DNA from 2 places in the Streptomyces desertarenae genome. Region 1 is predicted to be linked to the other one. Evidence: predicted binding sites of a transcription regulator. Region 1 holds the regulator's gene; the other holds the start of a gene.
The links. The regulator HspR, encoded in region 1, represses chaperone genes until heat shock. The targets are predictions, from matches to a motif close to TTGAGNNNNNNNNNCTCAA.
Positions count from the first base shown of each region.

Region 2: the regulator HspR is predicted to act here: its motif matches at 1,966-1,984, upstream of lon (endopeptidase La).

Region 1 is NZ_JBHUFU010000018.1:38,637-48,623, forward strand. It holds gene ACFSJS_RS23940 (PP2C family protein-serine/threonine phosphatase) at 1-835, shown strand, start outside; gene dnaK (molecular chaperone DnaK) at 950-2,803, shown strand; gene grpE (nucleotide exchange factor GrpE) at 2,800-3,489, shown strand; gene dnaJ (molecular chaperone DnaJ) at 3,523-4,698, shown strand; gene ACFSJS_RS23960 (heat shock protein transcriptional repressor HspR) at 4,704-5,180, shown strand; gene ACFSJS_RS23965 (trypsin-like serine peptidase) at 5,423-6,274, shown strand; gene ACFSJS_RS23970 (pyridoxamine 5'-phosphate oxidase family protein) at 6,386-6,826, opposite strand; gene clpB (ATP-dependent chaperone ClpB) at 7,016-9,619, shown strand; gene ACFSJS_RS23980 (YbjN domain-containing protein) at 9,837-9,987, shown strand, end outside.
Region 2 is NZ_JBHUFU010000005.1:144,008-153,994, reverse strand. It holds gene lon (endopeptidase La) at 1-1,943, opposite strand, end outside; partial or broken gene ACFSJS_RS10560 (spermidine synthase) at 2,166-2,264, shown strand; gene ACFSJS_RS10555 (response regulator transcription factor) at 2,327-3,091, shown strand; gene ACFSJS_RS10550 (sensor histidine kinase) at 3,082-4,176, shown strand; gene ACFSJS_RS10545 (multifunctional oxoglutarate decarboxylase/oxoglutarate dehydrogenase thiamine pyrophosphate-binding subunit/dihydrolipoyllysine-residue succinyltransferase subunit) at 4,411-8,244, shown strand; gene ACFSJS_RS10540 (DUF6104 family protein) at 8,389-8,565, shown strand; gene ACFSJS_RS10535 (DUF4097 family beta strand repeat-containing protein) at 8,699-9,628, shown strand; gene ACFSJS_RS10530 (helix-turn-helix transcriptional regulator) at 9,630-9,987, shown strand, end outside.

The DNA.
Region 1 (9,987 bases):
GCCGCGCGCGCACGGGCTGCGGCTGGCGGCCGGCTACAGCGCCGCCGAGACCGACACGCTGATCGGCGGTGACCTGTACGAGGTCGTGGCCGGCCGCGACCGCACCCGGCTGATCGTCGGCGACGTGCGGGGCAAGGGCCTGCCCGCCATCCGCACGGCCGCCGTGGTGCTGGGCGCCTTCCGGGAGGCGGCCCACTACGAGGAGGCGCTGACGACGGTGGCGGGCCGCTGCTCGCGCGCGGTGGCCCGGTGCGCGGAGGACATGGGGGGCGAGGAGGGGGAGGAGCTGTTCGTCACCGCCGTGCTGATGGAGATCGACGCCACCGGGATGCGCGTCGTGGACCTGGGGCATCCCCCGCCCCTGCTGCTCACCCCCGCCGGCTGCCTGCCGCTGGAGGTGGAGCCGCTGCCGCCGCTGGGCCTGGTGCACCGCTTCACCGAGGACCGGGCCGACGGCTGGGGCCAGACCTCCCACCCCCGGTGCGGCCCCGGCGACCGGCTGGTGCTCTACACCGACGGGATCGACGAGGCGCGCGACGAGGACGGCCGCTTCTTCCCGCTGGCCCCCACCCTCTCCGAGCTGGGCGGAGCGCCGGTGGACCGGTTGCCGCAGCTGCTGCTGGAGGCCGTGGACCGGCACACCGGGCGGGGGCTGCGCGACGACGCGGCCGTCCTCGTCGTCGAGTTCGAGCCCGTCCGGGGGAGCGGTGGGGCGGCCGCGGCCGCCCGGGACCGCGGGAGCCGCGGGAGGCTGCCGGACCGCACCGGTGAGGCCCAGCGGCCCGGCGGCCGGGGGGAGTTGACCGGGAGGCCGGGGGCGGGCGTCCGCCCATGAGCCGTTGTGCGGGAGGAGACTTGAGCCAGGGCGACTCACCTCTCTTGACGCTGGCCCTGCTCCTGCGGCACTCTTGAGCCGGATCTACTCAAGGCATGGCTGGAGGAACCCGAAATGGCACGTGCGGTCGGCATCGACCTGGGTACGACGAACTCCGTCGTCAGTGTTCTCGAAGGCGGTGAGCCCACCGTCATCACCAACGCCGAGGGCGCCAGGACCACGCCGTCCGTTGTGGCCTTCGCGAAGAACGGCGAGGTGCTGGTCGGCGAGGTGGCCAAGCGCCAGGCCGTCACCAACGTGGACAGGACGATCCGGTCGGTCAAGCGCCACATGGGCACCGACTGGAAGATCAACCTGGACGGCAAGGACTTCAACCCCCAGCAGATCAGCGCCTTCGTGCTGCAGAAGCTCAAGCGCGACGCCGAGGCCTACCTGGGCGAGAAGGTCACCGACGCCGTGATCACCGTCCCGGCGTACTTCAACGACCACGAGCGCCAGGCCACCAAGGAGGCCGGCGAGATCGCGGGCCTCAACGTCCTGCGCATCGTGAACGAGCCCACCGCCGCCGCCCTGGCCTACGGCCTGGAGAAGGAGGACCAGACCATCCTGGTCTTCGACCTCGGCGGCGGTACGTTCGACGTCTCGCTGCTGGAGATCGGCGACGGCGTCGTCGAGGTGAAGGCCACCAACGGCGACAACCACCTCGGCGGCGACGACTGGGACCAGCGGATCGTCGACTACCTGGTCAAGCAGTTCCAGAACGCCCACGGCGTGGACCTGTCCAAGGACAAGATGGCCCTCCAGCGCCTGCGCGAGGCGGCGGAGAAGGCGAAGATCGAGCTCTCCAGCTCGACCGAGACCACCATCAACCTGCCCTACATCACGGCGTCGGCCGAGGGCCCGCTGCACATGGACGAGAAGCTCACCCGGGCCCAGTTCCAGCAGCTGACCCAGGACCTGCTGGAGCGCTGCAAGATCCCGTTCAACAACGTGATCAAGGACGCCGGCATCCAGCTCTCCGAGATCGACCACGTGGTCCTCGTGGGCGGCTCCACCCGCATGCCCGCCGTCGCCGAGCTCGTCAAGGAGCTGACCGGCGGCAAGGAGGCCAACAAGGGCGTCAACCCGGACGAGGTCGTCGCCATCGGCGCCTCCCTCCAGGCCGGCGTGCTCAAGGGCGAGGTCAAGGACGTCCTGCTGCTGGACGTCACCCCGCTGTCCCTCGGCATCGAGACCAAGGGCGGCATCATGACCAAGCTGATCGAGCGCAACACCACGATCCCGACCAAGCGCTCGGAGATCTTCACCACCGCCGAGGACAACCAGCCGTCGGTGCAGATCCAGGTCTACCAGGGCGAGCGCGAGATCGCCGCGTACAACAAGAAGCTCGGCATGTTCGAGCTGACCGGCCTGCCCCCGGCGCCGCGCGGCGTCCCGCAGATCGAGGTCACCTTCGACATCGACGCCAACGGCATCATGCACGTCTCCGCCAAGGACCTCGGTACCGGCAAGGAGCAGCGCATGACCGTCACCGGCGGCTCGGCCCTCCCCAAGGACGACATCGAGCGCATGATGCGCGAGGCCGAGCAGTACGCGGAGGAGGACCACCGCCGCCGCGAGGCCGCCGAGACGCGCAACCAGGCCGAGCAGCTCGTCTACACCACCGAGAAGTTCCTCAAGGACAACGAGGAGAAGGTTCCCGGTGACGTGAAGAGCGAGGTCGAAGCCGCGGTGGCCGACCTGAAGGAGAAGCTCAAGGGAGAGGACACCGCCGCGATCCGCGAGGCGTCGGAGAAGGTCGCCTCCACCAGCCAGAAGCTGGGCCAGGCGCTGTACGCCGACGCCCAGGGCCAGCAGGCCGCGGGCGGTGCCGCCGGCGCCTCCGGCGCCAGGGCCGACGGCGACGACGACGTGGTGGACGCCGAGATCGTCGACGACGACAAGTCGAACAAGGGTGATGCAGCGTGACGGAGGAGACCCCGGGTTTCGAGCAGGAGCCCGACGTCCCCACCGACTCCGCGGAGCACGGCGGGCAGCAGCCCGAGCAGCAGTCCGGTGACGCCGCGCAGACCTCCGGTCCCGCCGACGAGGCGGGCCCGGAGGCCCCGGCCGGGGATGCCGAGCGGACCGCGCTGACCGCGCAGCTCGACCAGGCGCGCACCGCGCTCAACGAGCGCACCCAGGACCTCCAGCGGCTCCAGGCGGAGTTCTCCAACTACCGCCGCCGGGTCGAGAGGGACCGGGTGGCGGTCAAGGAGATCGCGGTGGCCAACGTGCTCACCGAGCTGCTTCCGGTGCTGGACGACATCGGCCGCGCGCGGGACCACGGCGAGCTGGTCGGCGGCTTCAAGTCGGTGGCCGAGTCGCTGGAGACGGTCGTGGCCAAGATGGGCCTGCAGCAGTTCGGCAAGGAGGGCGAGCCCTTCGACCCGACGGTGCACGAGGCCCTGATGCACTCGTACTCGCCCGACGTCACCGAGACGACGTGCGTGCAGATCCTCCAGCCCGGGTATCGCATCGGCGAGCGCACGATCCGCCCCGCGCGGGTCGGGGTCGCCGAGCCGCAGCCCGGCGCCCAGCCCGCCAAGGGCGACGGGGACCAGCAGGCGGAGACGGCAGCTGATGAGGAGAGCGGTGGCCCGGAGCAGGGCTGACGCGAGGGAAGACCGAGAGGAGGGACGCCGGGGATGAGTACGAAGGACTTCGTGGAGAAGGACTACTACAAGATCCTCGGCGTCCCCAAGGACGCCACCGAGGCGGAGATCAAGAAGGCGTACCGGAAGCTCGCCCGCGAGTACCACCCGGACGCCAACAAGGGCGACGCGCGGGCCGAGGAGCGCTTCAAGGAGATCTCCGAGGCCGCCGACGTCCTCGGTGACCCCAAGCGCCGCAAGGAGTACGACGAGGCGCGCGCCCTGTTCGGCGCCGGCGGCTTCCGCCCCGGCCCGGCGGGCGGCCCCGGCGGCTTCAACTTCGACCTGGGCGACCTCTTCGGGGGCGCCCAGGGCGGAGGCGGCGGCGCGGGCGGCTTCGGCGGCGGCCTCGGCGACGTCTTCGGCGGCCTGTTCGGCGGCCGGGGGCCCGGTGCGCGCACCCAGCCGCGCCGCGGCCAGGACATCGAGTCCGAGGTGACGCTCAGCTTCACCGAGGCGGCGGACGGGGCCACGGTCCCGCTGCGGATGTCCAGCTCGGCGGCGTGCAAGGCGTGTTCGGGCACCGGTGACAGGAACGGCACCCCGCGGGTCTGCCCGACCTGCGTGGGCACCGGCCAGGTCAGCCGCGGCGGCGGGGGCGGCTTCTCGCTCACCGACCCGTGCGTGGACTGCAAGGGCCGGGGCCTGATCGCCGAGAACCCGTGCGACGTCTGCAAGGGCAGCGGCCGGGCGACCAGCTCGCGCACGATGCAGGTCCGCATCCCGGCGGGCGTCTCGGACGGCCAGCGGATCCGGTTGCGCGGCAAGGGCGCGCCGGGCGAGCGCGGAGGACCGAACGGAGACCTGTACGTGGTGGTCCACGTCGAGCCCCACCCGGTCTTCGGCCGCAAGGGCGACAACCTGACGGTCACCGTGCCCGTCACCTTCCCGGAGGCGGCGCTCGGCGGCGAGATCAAGGTGCCCACCCTGGGCGGCCCGCCGGTCACCCTCAGGCTGCCGGCCGGCACTCCGAGCGGCCGGACGATGCGCGCCCGCGGCAAGGGCGCGGTGCGCAAGGACGGCACCCGGGGCGACCTGCTGGTCACCATAGAGGTGGCGGTCCCGAAGGGTCTGGACGACAAGGCACGGGATCTGCTGGAGTCCTACCGTGAGGCGACCGCGGGCGAGGACCCGCGGGCGGCGCTGTTCGAGGCCGCGAAGGGAGAATGACCGATATGGACGGCTACGGCCGCGGACGACAGGGCCCGGGACGGGGGCGCGCCAACCCCTACGAGCTGACGGACGACTCGCCGGTCTACGTCATCTCCGTGGCGGCACAGCTCTCGGGGCTCCACCCGCAGACGCTGCGGCAGTACGACCGGCTCGGTCTCGTCTCCCCCGACCGCACCGCCGGGCGCGGCCGGCGCTACTCGGCCCGGGACATCCAGATGCTGCGCCAGGTGCAGCGGCTGTCGCAGGACGAGGGCATCAACCTGGCGGGCATCAAGCGCATCATCGAGCTGGAGAACCAGGTCGCGGCCCTCCAGGCCAAGGTCGCCGAACTCCAGCAGGCGGTCGAGGGCGCGGCGGTGGCCATGCGCCAGCGCGAGGCGCAGGTGCACGCCTCCTACCGCCGCGACCTGGTGCCCTACCAGGACGTGCAGCAGTCCAGCGCGCTGGTGGTCTGGCGGCCGCAGCGCGGCGCCGACTGACCCGCAGGGGCCGGTCCGCGGACGTCTCCCGGGCCCGGGCGGTCCGCCGTCCGGGCCCCGGCGCGCTCCGGCGGTCCGCGCGCGGACACCCGTCCGGGGGCACACGTCCGGGCGTACGCCTCCGGCGCGTGGGCGCCCGGTATGTGCGGACCCGCCGGCCGCCACCCGGACGGAGCCGGTCCGCCACCTGATCGGCGGTGTGCGGATGGCCTGCCCGTGCCGTCGGCGCGCAGCGTGTGGGTATGGGCAACATACGTGCTGTCATAGCCGGACTCGTCACCATCGCGACCTCCGCCGCCCTGCTGGGCGCCGCCCCGCCGGACGCCCCCGCGGCCGGCCCGGCGCACGCCCCCGCGGCCGGGCAGCAGAGCGGCACCGCCCGGGCGGGAGTGCAGGCACCGTGGCCGGGCGGCACGGTGCGGACGGTCGGGAAACTCGTCGGCAGCTACCCGGACGGCCAGCTGCTCGCCTGCTCCGGAGCCGTCGTGGACGCCCCCAACGGGAGCGTCGTCGTCACCGCCGCGCACTGCGTCCACAACCCCGGGGAGCCCCGCTGGGAGCAGGCCTGGTTCGTCCCCGCCTACGACCGCAACGGCACCGCGAACGCCGCCCGGGACGGCTGGCGCGTGACGTCGGTGCACCTGGCTCCCGCCTGGAAGAGCGGCAGGCTGCCCCAGGCCCTGCCGCACGACTACGCCTTCCTGACCGTCGAGCGCCGGGACGGGCGGACGATCCAGGAGACCGTCGGCGCCAACCGCGTCGACTTCGAGCCCGTCGATCCCTCCCGGCGGACGCTGGCCCTGGGCTACCCGGCCGGGGAGCCGTACGACGGCGAGACGCTGGGCCACTGCGCGGGCGTCCCCACCCTGCTGACCGAGCGCGACACCCAGCAGCCGAACGTGGGCGGACTGCTGCTGGAGTCCTGCGACCTGACGCAGGGTTCCAGCGGCGGCCCGTGGCTCCAGGACTACGACGCGCAGGACCAGTCCGGCACGGTGGTGGCCGTGGTCTCCGTCGGCGACGACCGCGGCCGGGTGCTGGGCCGCCCCTTCCCCGCACAGGCGCGGGAGCTGCTGGCGGCGGCGGGCCGCTGACCGCCGACGGTCCCGCCGCGCCCCGCCCCCCGGACCGCCGCCCCGCCCGCTTGTGCGACCGGGCGGGGCGGTGCCGTGCCGCGGGTGCGCCGCCCGCTTCGGGCGGGCCGGTCAGACGCTGCCCAGCGCCCGGTCCACGGCGATCTCGATGACCACCCGCTCCGGATTGGGCGACGGGACGCGCCGGTAGCGCTCGGCGTACCGGGCCTCGGCGTCCGCCACGGCCTCCGGGTCGGTGCGCACGGTCGCGGCGCCCTCCAGGGTGGCCCAGCGCCGGCGGTCCACCTGGCAGACGGCGACCCGGGCGCCGCCGGGGCGGTCCGCGGCGGCCAGCACGTTGGCGACCTTGGTGCTGGAGCGGCGGGTGATGACCCGCGCCACCCCGGCCCGCGGGTCGTACGTCACCCCGACGGGCACGACGTGCGGCGTCCCGTCCGGGCGGAGCGTGGTGAGGGTGCACAGGTGCCGCTCGCGCCAGAAGGCGAGGTAGGCCTCCTCCGGGTGCCGCGGGTCACGCCGGCCGCGCCGCGCGGTGCCGCCGTCCCGCCCCACCGCTTCCGTGCCGCCGCCGGGTGCGCCGCCGTCCCGGGTACCGTCCTGGGGCTTCTCCCGCCCGGTCTGCCGTTCCATGCCCCGGAAACTACCCCCGGGACGCCTCCCGTTCCGTCCTTGAGTGGAATAGACTCAACTTACTGCATGCTGCTTTGTGCAGAATGGGCGACAGAGGAGGAGCGAGCACCCGTGGACGCCGAGCTGACGAACAGGAGCCGGGACGCGATCAGCGCGGCCAACAACCGCGCCCTCACCGGCGGGCACCCCGACATCACCCCGGCCCATCTGATCCTGGCCCTGCTGGAGGCCCAGGACAACGAGAACATCCGGGACCTGCTCGCGGCCGTCGAGGCCGACCAGGCGGCCCTGCGCTCCGGCGCCGAACAGCTGCTGGGGACGCTGCCCAGCGTGCAGGGCTCCACGGTCGCCAGGCCGCAGCCCGACCGCGACCTGATGGCCGTCCTCGCCGACGCCTCGCGGCGCGCCGGGGAGCTGGGCGACGCCTACGTCTCCACCGAGCACCTGCTCGTCGGGCTCGCCGCCAAGGGCGGCCGGGTGAGCGCCCTGCTGGAGCAGCAGGGCGCCACCGCCACCCGGCTGCTGGACGCCTTCGAGCGCAGCCGCGGCGGCCGGCGCGTCACCACCGCCGACCCCGAGGGCACGTACAAGGCGCTGGAGAAGTTCGGCACCGATCTGACGGCCGCCGCCCGCGAGGGCCGGCTCGACCCGGTCATCGGCCGCGACCAGGAGATCCGCCGCGTGGTGCAGGTCCTCTCGCGGCGCACCAAGAACAACCCGGTGCTCATCGGCGAGCCCGGCGTCGGCAAGACCGCCGTCGTGGAGGGCCTGGCGCAGCGCATGGTCAAGGGCGACGTCCCCGAGTCCCTGAAGAACAAGCGCCTGGTCTCCCTGGACCTGGGCGCGATGGTGGCCGGCGCCAAGTACCGCGGCGAGTTCGAGGAGCGCCTCAAGGCCGTCCTGTCGGAGATCAAGGAGAGCGACGGCCGGGTCGTCACCTTCATCGACGAGCTCCACACCGTCGTGGGCGCGGGCGCCGGCGGCGACTCGGCGATGGACGCGGGCAACATGCTCAAGCCGATGCTGGCCCGCGGCGAGCTGCGCATGGTCGGCGCCACCACGCTGGACGAGTACCGCGAGCGGATCGAGAAGGACCCGGCGCTGGAGCGCCGCTTCCAGCAGGTGCTGGTGGCCGAGCCCACCGTCGAGGACACCATCGCGATCCTGCGCGGGCTCAAGGGCCGCTACGAGGCCCACCACAAGGTGCAGATCGCCGACGGCGCGCTGGTGGCCGCCGCCGCCCTCTCCGACCGCTACATCACCTCCCGCTTCCTGCCGGACAAGGCCATCGACCTCGTCGACGAGGCCGCCTCCCGGCTGCGCATGGAGATCGACTCCTCGCCCGTGGAGATCGACGAGCTCCAGCGCGCCGTGGACCGCCTGAAGATGGAGGAGCTGGCGCTGGCCGGCGAGACGGACGCGGCCTCCCGCGAGCGCCTGGAGCGGCTGCGCCGCGAGCTGGCCGACCGCGAGGAGGAGCTGCGGGGCCTGACCGCCCGCTGGGAGAAGGAGAAGCAGGGCCTCAACCGCGTCGGCGAGCTGAAGGAGAAGCTGGACGAGCTGCGCGGCCGGGCCGAGCGCGCCCAGCGCGACGGTGACTTCGAGACCGCCTCCAAGCTGCTGTACGGGGAGATCCCGGCCCTGGAGCGCGAGCTGGAGGAGGCCTCGGCCGCCGAGGAGGAGGCCGGCCGCGACGACCGGGACACCATGGTCAAGGAGGAGGTCGGTTCGGACGACATCGCCGACGTCGTCGCCTCCTGGACGGGCATCCCGGCCGGACGGCTGCTGGAGGGCGAGTCGAGGAAGCTGCTGCGCATGGAGGAGGAGCTGGGCCGGCGGCTGATCGGCCAGGACGAGGCCGTGCGCGCCGTCTCCGACGCCGTGCGCCGCTCCCGCGCCGGCATCGCCGACCCCGACCGGCCCACGGGATCGTTCATGTTCCTGGGCCCGACGGGCGTGGGCAAGACGGAGCTGGCCAAGGCGCTCGCCGACTTCCTCTTCGACGACGAGCGCGCCATGGTCCGCATCGACATGAGCGAGTACGGCGAGAAGCACTCCGTCGCCCGGCTGGTCGGCGCGCCCCCCGGCTACGTCGGCTACGAGGAGGGCGGCCAGCTCACGGAGGCGGTGCGGCGGCGCCCGTACAGCGTGGTGCTGCTGGACGAGGTGGAGAAGGCCCACCACGAGGTCTTCGACATCCTGCTCCAGGTGCTCGACGACGGGCGGCTGACCGACGGGCAGGGCCGGACGGTGGACTTCCGCAACACCATCCTCATCCTGACCTCCAACCTCGGCAGCCAGTTCCTGATGGACCCGCTGGCCAAGGAGGAGGAGAAGCGGGAGAAGGTCATGGCGACCGTCCGCTCCGCCTTCCGCCCGGAGTTCCTCAACCGCCTGGACGACCTGGTGATCTTCTCCGCGCTCAGCGGCGAGGAGCTGCGCCGGATCGCCCGGATCCAGATCGGCGCCCTCTCCCGGCGCCTGGCCGACCGGCGGCTCGCCCTCGACGTCACCGACGGCGCGCTGGACTGGCTGGCGGTGGAGGGCAACGACCCGGCCTACGGCGCCCGGCCGCTGCGCCGCCTGGTGCAGACGGCGATCGGTGACCGGCTCGCCCGGGGGATCCTGGCGGGCGAGGTACGCGACGGCGACACCGTCCGGGTGGACGTCGACCCCGAGAAGGAGGGCCTGGCCGTCGAGCCGGTGCGCGGCTGACCGCGCCGCCGTGCGCCGCCGCGCACCGCCCGGGACCGGACGCCCGTCCGGCCCCGGGCGGTGCGCGCATCCGGCGGGCGCCTCCGGGGAACGAGGGCGGTTCCCCCGTCCGCGTGCCGATCGCGTCAGTCCGACGGCCGACGGAGGAATCCCGGGCTTGCCATGACCGGGCCGGGGTGGGGGAGGATGGCAGGAATCGTATGAAGGGAAGTCCACGGTGAGCATCGACCCGTCCTCGATCCCGAACTTCGGGGGCCAGGAGCCCGAGAAGCAGCAGCCGACGGGGCCCGCCGGGCCCATCGTCCCCGACCAGGACCTGGTCAAGCAGCTGCTGGACCAGATGGAGCTGAAGTACGTCGTCGACGACG
Region 2 (9,987 bases), on a different contig from region 1:
GCCAGCGACGCCTCGACGTACAGCACGTCGCCGCCGGCCCCGGTGACCGCCAGCCCGGTGGCCACACCCGGCACCGCCGTGCGCCGCTCGGCCGGGTCCTGGGCGGACTCGGGGGTGTGGTGCGGGCGGCCGATCAGCTCGCGCAGGCCGTCCGCGCCCACCGTCAGCGGCAGGTCGCGCTCGCCCAGCTCGTGCTGGGCGGCGATCTTGCGCAGCAGCCGCGCCACGGACCGCTCCAGGTCGCGCACGCCCGCCTCGCGGGTGTACTCGCCGGCCAGCTTCCGCAGCGCGTCCTCCCCGACCACCACCTCGCCGGCGTCCAGCCCGGCGCGCTCCAGCTGCCGGGGCACCAGGTGGTCGCGGGCGATGACGACCTTCTCGTCCTCGGTGTAGCCGTCCAGCCGCACCAGTTCCATGCGGTCCAGCAGCGGCTGCGGGATGGACTCCAGGACGTTGGCCGTGGCCAGGAACACCACGTCGGACAGGTCGAGTTCGACCTCCAGGTAGTGGTCGCGGAAGGTGTGGTTCTGGGCGGGGTCCAGCACCTCCAGGAGGGCCGCGGCCGGGTCGCCGCGGAAGTCGCTGCCCACCTTGTCGATCTCGTCGAGCAGCACGACCGGGTTCATCGAGCCGGCCTCCTTGACGGCCCGCACGATCCGGCCCGGCATGGCGCCGACGTAGGTGCGGCGGTGGCCGCGGATCTCGGCCTCGTCGCGCACCCCGCCGAGCGCGACGCGGACGAACTTCCGGCCCATGGCGCGGGCCACGGACTCGCCCAGCGAGGTCTTGCCGACGCCCGGCGGGCCCACCAGGGCCAGCACGGCGCCGCCCCGCCGCCCCCCGACCACGCCCAGGCCCCGCTCGGCGCGGCGCTTGCGCACGGCCAGGTACTCGGTGATGCGCTCCTTGACGTCCTCCAGGCCGGCGTGGTCGGCGTCCAGGACGGCGCGGGCGCCGGCGATGTCGTAGGCGTCCTCGGTCCGCTCGTTCCACGGCATCTCCAGGACGGTGTCCAGCCAGGTGCGGATCCACCCGCTCTCGGGGCTCTGCTCGGAGGCCCGCTCCAGCCGGTCGGCCTCCTTCAGGGCGGCCTCGCGGACCGCCGCGGGCAGGTCGGCGGCCTCGATGCGGGCCCGGTAGTCGTCGCCCCCGCCGTCCGTGTCGCCGCTCAGCTCGGCCAGCTCCTTGCGGACGGCCTCCAGCTGGCGGCGGAGCAGGAACTCGCGCTGCTGGCGGTCCACGCCCTCCTGGACGTCCTTGGCGATGGCCTCGGCGACGTCCTGCTCGGCCAGGTGCTCGCGCAGCCAGGTGGTGGCCAGCCGCAGCCGCTCGACCGGGTCGGTGGTCTCCAGCAGCCTCACGCGCTGCCCGGTGCTCAGGAACGGGCTGTAGCCGGAGTTGTCGGCGAGCTGCCCGGGGTCGTCGATCTGCTGGACGCGGTCGACCACCTGCCAGGCGCCGCGCTTGCGCAGCCAGCTGGTGGCCAGGGCCTTGTACTCCCTGACCAGTTCGGCGACCGCACCGGGCAGGGGGCTGGGGGCGGACTCCTCCACCTCGGCGCCCTCCACCCACAGGGCGGCGCCGGGGCCGGTGGTGCCGGCGCCGATCCGCACCCGGCTCACCCCGCGGATCAGGGCGCCGGGGTCGCCGTCGGCCAGCCGCCCGACCTGCTCCACGCGGCCCAGTACGCCGATGGCCGCGTAGGTGCCGTCCACTCTCGGCACGAGCAGCACCCGGGGCTTGGCGGACTTCTCCGCCTTCCGGTCCCCGGCCCCGGCGTCCCCGCCGGCCCCGCCCTCCCTCCCGGCGGCGGACTGGGCGGCCTCCACGGCGGCCCGCACCTCGGTGTCGGACAGGTCCAGGGGCACCACCATCCCGGGCAGCACGACCTCGTCGTCGAGCGGCACCACGGGCAGGGTGAGCGTTGTGGGCGACAGAGCCATGATCTCTCCCTCGGCAGGCAAGTTGAGCTGAGAAGACTCAATGTCCTGTCAATGCTCCGGCGCAACGCGGTGTTCCTCGTCCGTGTTCGCTCTGAGCGATCAGCCCTCCGGGCTTCCGGCGCGCTGCCGCCGCCCCGCGAGGCGGCGGCAGGATGATCCGCGTGCACCGTCCGCCGCTCCCGGCGCCGCCGTGCCCGCCGCTTCGCCCCGGCCTCCGGGGATTCCCTCCGCGATGCCGGTTCCGTGCGGGTGCGGACCGAAGAGGCAGCTGTCGCCCGAGGCGTCCCGGACGTGGTCCACCTCGCCGCCCGACCGGCGTAGCGCCCCGCGGAGAGGGCCTTTACGCTGCTGCAAGGCAACCGAGCGGCAGGGCAGAGACGCATATGGACCACCACAGGAGCACGACGCAGTCCCACGGCGGCACCGCCGCGGCCACCCCGGGCGCCCAGCGCCGGGTGCTGGTCGTCGAGGACGACCCGACGATCACCGAGGCGATCGCCGCGAGACTGCGCGCCGAGGGATTCCAGGTCCGTACCGCCGGGGACGGCCCGGCGGCGGTGGAGGTCTTCGAGGCGTGGCAGCCCGACCTGCTGGTGCTGGACGTGATGCTGCCGGGCTTCGACGGCCTGGAGGTGTGCCGCCGGGTGCAGGCCCAGCGGCCGGTGCCGGTGCTGATGCTCACCGCCCGCGACGACGAGACGGACATGCTGGTCGGCCTCGGCGTCGGCGCCGACGACTACATGACCAAGCCGTTCTCCATGCGCGAACTGGTCGCCCGCGCCCACGTCCTGCTGCGCCGCGTGGAGCGGGCCACCCTCGCCGCCACCGCGCCGCGCTCGGGCACGCTGCGGCTGGGCGAGCTGGAGATCGACCACGCGCAGCGCCGGGTCCGGGTCTCCGGCAAGGACGTCCACCTCACCCCGACCGAGTTCGACCTGCTGGTCTGCCTGGCCAACTCGCCCCGCGCGGTCCTCTCGCGCGAGCAGCTGCTGGCCGAGGTGTGGGACTGGGCGGACGCCTCGGGGACGCGGACGGTCGACAGCCACATCAAGGCCCTGCGCCGGAAGATCGGCGCCGAGCGGATACGCACCGTCCACGGTGTGGGCTACGCCCTCGAGGCGCCGGCACCCGCCTCCGAATGGGCCTGAGGGCCGCGGCGCACCGCGGGCGGGCCCTGTGCGGCCGGGCCTGGGAGGGCCTGCGCCCCCTGGACCCGAACCGCTCGGTCAAGGCCGCGCTGGGCGCGCTGGTCATCGCCACCGTGGCCATCACCACGCTGCTGACCCTGGTGGCGTTCCACTCGGCGATCGAACTGCGGGTCATCGCGCTGCTGGCGGTGATCGCCTCGCTGCTGGTCACGCAGTTCGTGGCGCACGGCCTGGCCGCGCCGCTGGACGAGATGACGGACGCGGCGCGTTCGATGGCGCGCGGCGACTACACCCGCCGGGTCCACGTCGACCGCAGGGACGAGCTGGGCGAGCTGGCGGCGACCTTCAACCGCATGGCCGCCGACCTGGAGGCCGCCGACCGGCACCGCAAGGAGCTGGTCGCCAACGTCTCCCACGAGCTGCGCACTCCGATCGCGGCGCTGCGCGCGGTGCTGGAGAACGTCGTCGACGGGGTCTCCCGGGCCGATCCGGTGACCATGGAGACCGCCCTGGAGCAGACCGAGCGGCTGGGCCGCCTCGTGGAGCACCTGCTGGACCTGTCCCGGCTCGACAACGGCGTGGTGCCGCTGCGCGTCCGCCGCTTCGAGGTGTGGCCCTACCTGGCGGGAGTGCTCAAGGAGGCCAACATGACCAAGGGGCAGGGCCACGCCCGCACCGACGTCCACCTCCACCTGGACGTCTCCCCCGCGGGCCTGAGCGCGTACGCCGACACCGAGCGGCTGCACCAGGTGGTCGCCAACCTGATCGACAACGCCGTCAAGCACAGCCCGCCCCACGGCCGGGTGACGGTGCGCGCGCGGGCCGGGCGGGCACCGCTGAGCCTGGCCCTGGAGGTGCTGGACGAGGGGCCGGGGATCCCCGAGGCGGACCGGGAGCGGGTCTTCGAGCGCTTCGGCCGCTCCGCCTCGGCCGAGAGCGGCGACGGGGGAACGGGGCTGGGGCTGGCCATCGCCCGCTGGGCGGTGGATCTGCACGGCGGGCGGATCCGGGTGGCCGAATCCCCCCGGGGCTGCCGGATCCTGGTCACTCTTCCCGGCGACCCCGCCGCGATGGAGTTGACGTAGGGTTCGAGGAGTCGGGACACCAGGGAGCGGGGCGCCGACCCGTTCCCCGGGTCGGCCCTTGCCGAATTCTGTCGAACCGGGTGTGTTTCCCGCCAAAGAAAGCGCCGAAACGCACCGCAGGATGTGACTTAGGCGACGCAAACCCCATGCCGACTGCACCGAACGGGCCGGGGAGCGTAGCCTTTATTTCTGCTGTCCACCCACACAGGTAAGCGGAAGAGGGCGGTTGCCGCCGTGTCGCCACAGGCCCCCAAGACTTCGAGCTCCTCCAGCCCCCGGCCGGGAGGGTCCCCCACGACCGATCAGGACGGGCAGGGGAAGAGTCCCGCCGCCGGGTTCGGTGCCAACGAGTGGCTCGTCGACGAGATCTACCAGCAGTACCTCCAGGACCCGAACTCCGTCGACCGGGCCTGGTGGGACTTCTTCGCCGACTACAAGCCCGGGCAGGCCGCCGGAGGCGCCGCGGCCCCCACCGCGTCGAAGCCCGCTGAGCCCCAGCCCCAGACCCAGACCCCGCCTCCGGCGCGGCCCGAGTCCGCCGCCGAGACCGCGCCCGCCGCCCCCGCGGCGACGCCGGCCCCGAAGGCGCAGCCCGAGTCCGCCGCCCCCGCGGCGGCACCGGCCCCGAAGGCGCAGCCCGCGGCCGCGAAGTCCGCGCCCGCCGGCGGCGAGAAGGGCGGGAAGGCCGAGGAGCCCGCCGGGCCCGAGTACGTGACGCTGCGCGGCCCCTCCGCCGCGGTCGCCCGGAACATGAACGCCTCGCTGGAGCTGCCCACCGCCACCTCGGTGCGCGCGATCCCGGTGAAGCTGCTGGTCGACAACCGCATCGTCATCAACAACCACCTCAAGCGCGCCCGCGGCGGCAAGGTGTCCTTCACGCACCTGATCGGCTACGCCATGGTCAAGGCGCTCAAGGCGATGCCGTCGATGAACTACTCGTACACCGAGAAGGACGGCAAGCCGACGCTGGTCAAGCCCGACCACGTCAACCTGGGCCTGGCCATCGACCTGGTGAAGCCGGGCGGCGAGCGCCAGCTCGTGGTGGCCGCCATCAAGAAGGCCGAGACCCTCACCTTCTTCGAGTTCTGGCAGGCCTACGAGGACATCGTCCGCCGCGCCCGGAACAACAAGCTGACGATGGAGGACTTCACCGGGGTCACCGCGTCGCTGACCAACCCCGGCGGCATCGGCACCGTCCACTCGGTGCCGCGCCTGATGCCCGGCCAGGGCCTGATCCTCGGCGTCGGCGCCATGGAGTACCCGGCGGAGTTCCAGGGCACCTCGCAGGACACCCTGAACAAGCTGGGCGTCTCCAAGGTCATGACGCTCACCAGCACCTACGACCACCGCGTGATCCAGGGCGCCGCCTCCGGCGAGTTCCTGCGGATCATGCACCAGCTGCTGCTGGGCGAGGACAACTTCTACGACGAGATCTTCGAGGCGCTGCGGATCCCCTACGAGCCGGTCCGCTGGCTGAGGGACATCGACGTCAGCCACGACGACGACGTCACCAAGGCCGCCCGCGTCTTCGACCTGATCCACTCCTACCGGGTCCGCGGCCACGTCATGGCCGACACCGACCCGCTGGAGTACAAGCAGCGCAAGCACCCCGACCTGGACATCACCGAGCACGGGCTCACCCTGTGGGACCTGGAGCGGGAGTTCGCGGTCGGCGGCTTCGCCGGCAAGTCGGTGATGAAGCTGCGCGACATCCTGGGCGTGCTGCGCGACTCGTACTGCCGCACCACCGGCATCGAGTACATGCACATCCAGGACCCCAAGCAGCGCAAGTGGATCCAGGACCGCGTCGAGCGCTCGCACGCCTCGCTGGAGCGCGACGAGCAGCTGCGCATCCTGCGCCGGCTCAACGCCGCCGAGGCGTTCGAGGTCTTCCTGCAGACCAAGTACGTCGGCCAGAAGCGCTTCTCGCTGGAGGGCGGCGAGTCGGTCATCCCGCTGCTGGACGCCGTGCTCGACGCCGCCGCCGAGGCGCGCCTGGACGAGGTCGTCATCGGCATGGCCCACCGCGGCCGCCTGAACGTGCTGGCCAACATCGTCGGCAAGTCCTACGCCCAGATCTTCCGCGAGTTCGAGGGCAACCTCGACCCGAAGTCGATGCACGGCTCCGGCGACGTGAAGTACCACCTGGGCGCCGAGGGCACCTTCACCGGCCTGGACGGCGAGCAGATCAAGGTCTCGCTCACCGCCAACCCCTCCCACCTGGAGGCCGTGGACCCGGTCGTGGAGGGCGTGGCCCGCGCCAAGCAGGACATCATCGGCAAGGGCGGCACCGACTTCACCGTCCTGCCCGTCCAGCTCCACGGCGACGCGGCCTTCGCGGGCCAGGGCGTGGTGGCCGAGACCCTGAACATGTCCCAGCTGCGCGGCTACCGCACCGGCGGCACCGTGCACGTGGTCATCAACAACCAGGTCGGCTTCACCGCTCCCCCGGAGTCGGCCCGCTCCTCGATGTACGCCACCGACGTGGCGCGGATGATCGAGGCGCCGATCTTCCACGTCAACGGCGACGACCCGGAGGCCTGCGTCCGCGTGGCGCGGCTGGCCTTCGAGTTCCGCCAGGCGTTCAACAAGGACGTGGTCATCGACCTCATCTGCTACCGCCGCCGCGGTCACAACGAGGCCGACAACCCGCACTTCACCCAGCCGCTGATGTACAACCTGATCGACAAGAAGCGCTCGGTGCGCAAGCTCTACACCGAGTCGCTGATCGGCCGGGGCGACATCACGCTGGAGGAGGCCGAGCAGGCGCTCCAGGACTTCCAGGGGCAGCTGGAGAAGGTCTTCACCGAGGTCCGCGACGCCACCTCCAACCCGGCCCCGGCCGAGACCCCGGCGCCGCAGCCGGAGTTCCCGGTCGCGGTGGAGACCGGCGTCAGCCAGGAGGTCCTCAAGCGGATCGCCGCCTCGCAGGTCAACATCCCCGAGCGGATCACCGTCCACCCCAGGCTGCTGCCGCAGCTCCAGCGCCGCGCGGCGATGGTGGAGGAGGACAAGATCGACTGGGCGATGGGCGAGACGCTCGCCATCGGCTCGCTGCTGATGGAGGGCACCCCCGTCCGGCTGGCCGGCCAGGACTCGCGCCGCGGCACCTTCGGCCAGCGGCACGCGGTGCTGGTGGACCGGGAGACCGGCGAGGACTACACCCCGCTGCTGTACCTGTCCGAGGACCAGGCCCGCTTCAACGTCTACGACTCGCTGCTGAGCGAGTACGCGGCGATGGGCTTCGAGTACGGCTACTCCCTGGCCCGTCCCGAGGCGCTGGTGATGTGGGAGGCCCAGTTCGGCGACTTCGTCAACGGCGCGCAGACGGTGGTGGACGAGTTCATCTCCTCGGCCGAGCAGAAGTGGGGCCAGACCTCCGGCGTCACGCTGCTGCTGCCGCACGGCTACGAGGGCCAGGGCCCGGACCACTCCTCGGCCCGGATCGAGCGCTTCCTCCAGCTGTGCGCGCAGAACAGCATGACGGTCGCGATGCCGACCCTGCCGTCGAACTACTTCCACCTGCTGCGCTGGCAGGTCCACAACCCGCACCACAAGCCGCTGGTCGTCTTCACCCCGAAGTCGATGCTCCGGCTCAAGGCGGCGACCTCCAAGGCGGCGGAGTTCACCTCCGGCGGCTTCCGGCCGGTCATCGGTGACGAGTCGGTCGACCCGGCCCAGGTCCGCAAGGTCGTCTTCTGCTCCGGCAAGGTCTACTACGACCTGGCCGCCGAGCGCAGCAGGCGGGGCGTGACCGACACCGCGATCATCCGGCTGGAGCGGCTGTACCCGCTGCCCAGCCAGGAGATCCAGGCGGAGATGGCCCGCTACAGCGGCGCCGAGAAGATCGTCTGGGCCCAGGAGGAGCCGGCCAACCAGGGCGCCTGGCCGTTCATCGCGCTCAACCTGGTGGACCACCTCGACCTGTTCATCGGCTCGGGGACGGCTCCGAACGCGGACCGGCTGCGCCGCGTCTCGCGTCCGTCGTCCTCGTCTCCGGCGGTCGGGTCGGCCAAGCGTCACCAGGCCGAGCAGCAGCAGCTGGTCAACGAGGTCTTCGACCTCTGACCGGCCGCGGCGGCCGCCCCGCGCGGGGCGGCCGCCGACCGCAGCGCAGGCTCCGTGGGGCCCGCACCGTCACACGACGGTGCGGGCCCCACGCCCGTACCCCCTCCCCGAACCGTCCACCCACCACCGAACGGGAGCACGCCCATGTACTTCACCGACCGCGGCATCGAGGAGCTGGCGCAGCGGCGCGGCGAGGAGGAGATCACCTTCGAGTGGCTCGCCGAGCAGCTGAGGACGTTCGTCGACCTCAACCCGGACTTCGAGGTGCCCGTCGAGCGGCTCGCGACCTGGCTGGCGCGCCTGGACGACGAGGACGAGTGACGGACGGCGGCCCCCCGGCCGGCCCCGGCGCGGGGCGGGCGGGGACCGGTGCCCTTGACGTCCCGTTCCTGCGATATATCGTGTTCTGGCAGAGACGCGATATGTCGTCGCGTGCCGAGACAGGGAGGCCGCCGTGTCACACGGGTCCCAGTGGTCCGTCGAGGAGCCCCGCAGGCTCGCCTTCGACGACGAGATCCACACGCTGCGGGTGCGCGTGGCGGACGGCGCGGTGAACGTCGTCGGCACCGACGCGCCCGGGGCGAGGCTGGAGGTCGGCGCCCTGAGCGGTCCTCCGCTGACCGTCACCCTGGAGGACGGCGTCCTGACCGTCGCCTACGACGATCTGCCCTGGAAGGGCTTCCTCACCCTGCTCGACTGCAAGGAGTGGCGGCGCACCGCCGACGTGTCGGTCGCCGTGCCCGCCGGGGTGGGGCGGGTCGAGGTCGGGGTGGTGGGGGCCGACGCGGTCGTCACGGGCGTCCGGGGGCGCACCCACGTGCGGGGGCTCTCCGGCGGCACCGTCCTGGCGTGGCTGGCGGGCCCGGTGCGGGCCGAGACGGTCTCCGGGGACGTGGAGGCGCAGGGCGTGACGGGCGACCTGCGGTTCGGCACCGTCTCCGGCGACCTCACGGTCGTGGACGGCGGCGGGCCGTCGATCACGGCGGACTCCGTCAGCGGCAACATGGTGCTCGACCTCGCCCCGGCGCGGGGGGCGGGGGCCGCGGACGTCCGGCTCAGCTCCGTCTCGGGTGAGATCGCCATCCGGCTGCCGCACCCGCCCGACACCGTGGTCGAGGCGAACACCGCCGGCGGCGCCGTCTCCTGCGCCTTCGACGACCTGCGGGTGACCGGGCAGTGGGGGACCAAACGGATCACCGGCACCCTCGGGACGGGCAGCGGGCGGCTGCGCGCGGCCACCGTCTCCGGGGCGATCGCCCTGCTGCGCCGTCCCCCCGCGGACGGCCCCGCCGAGGAGCCCTCCGGCTCCCCGGAGTCCTCCGGTTCCCCGGACGCCGGCACCACGGTCCCGCCGACGACCCCCTCCCTCCACAAGGACGTGTGACATGGCCCCCGTCTTCGCCCACGGCCGACTGCGCCTGTACCTGCTGAAGCTGCTCGCCGAGTCCCCCCGCCACGGCTACGAGGTGATCCGGCTGCTGGAGGAGCGCTTCCAGGGCCTGTACGCCCCCTCCGCCGGCACGGTCTACCCCCGCCTGGCCAAGCTGGAGGCCGAGGGCCTGGTCAGCCACACCACCGAGGGCGGCCGCAAGGTCTACGCCCTCACCGACGCCGGCCGCGCCGAGCTGGCCGGCCGGCAGGAGGAGCTGTCCGAGCTGGAGCGGGAGATCCACGAGTCGCTGGCGGCCCTGGCCGCCGACATCCGCGAGGACGTCAGCGACGCCGCCGACGACCTGCGCCGCG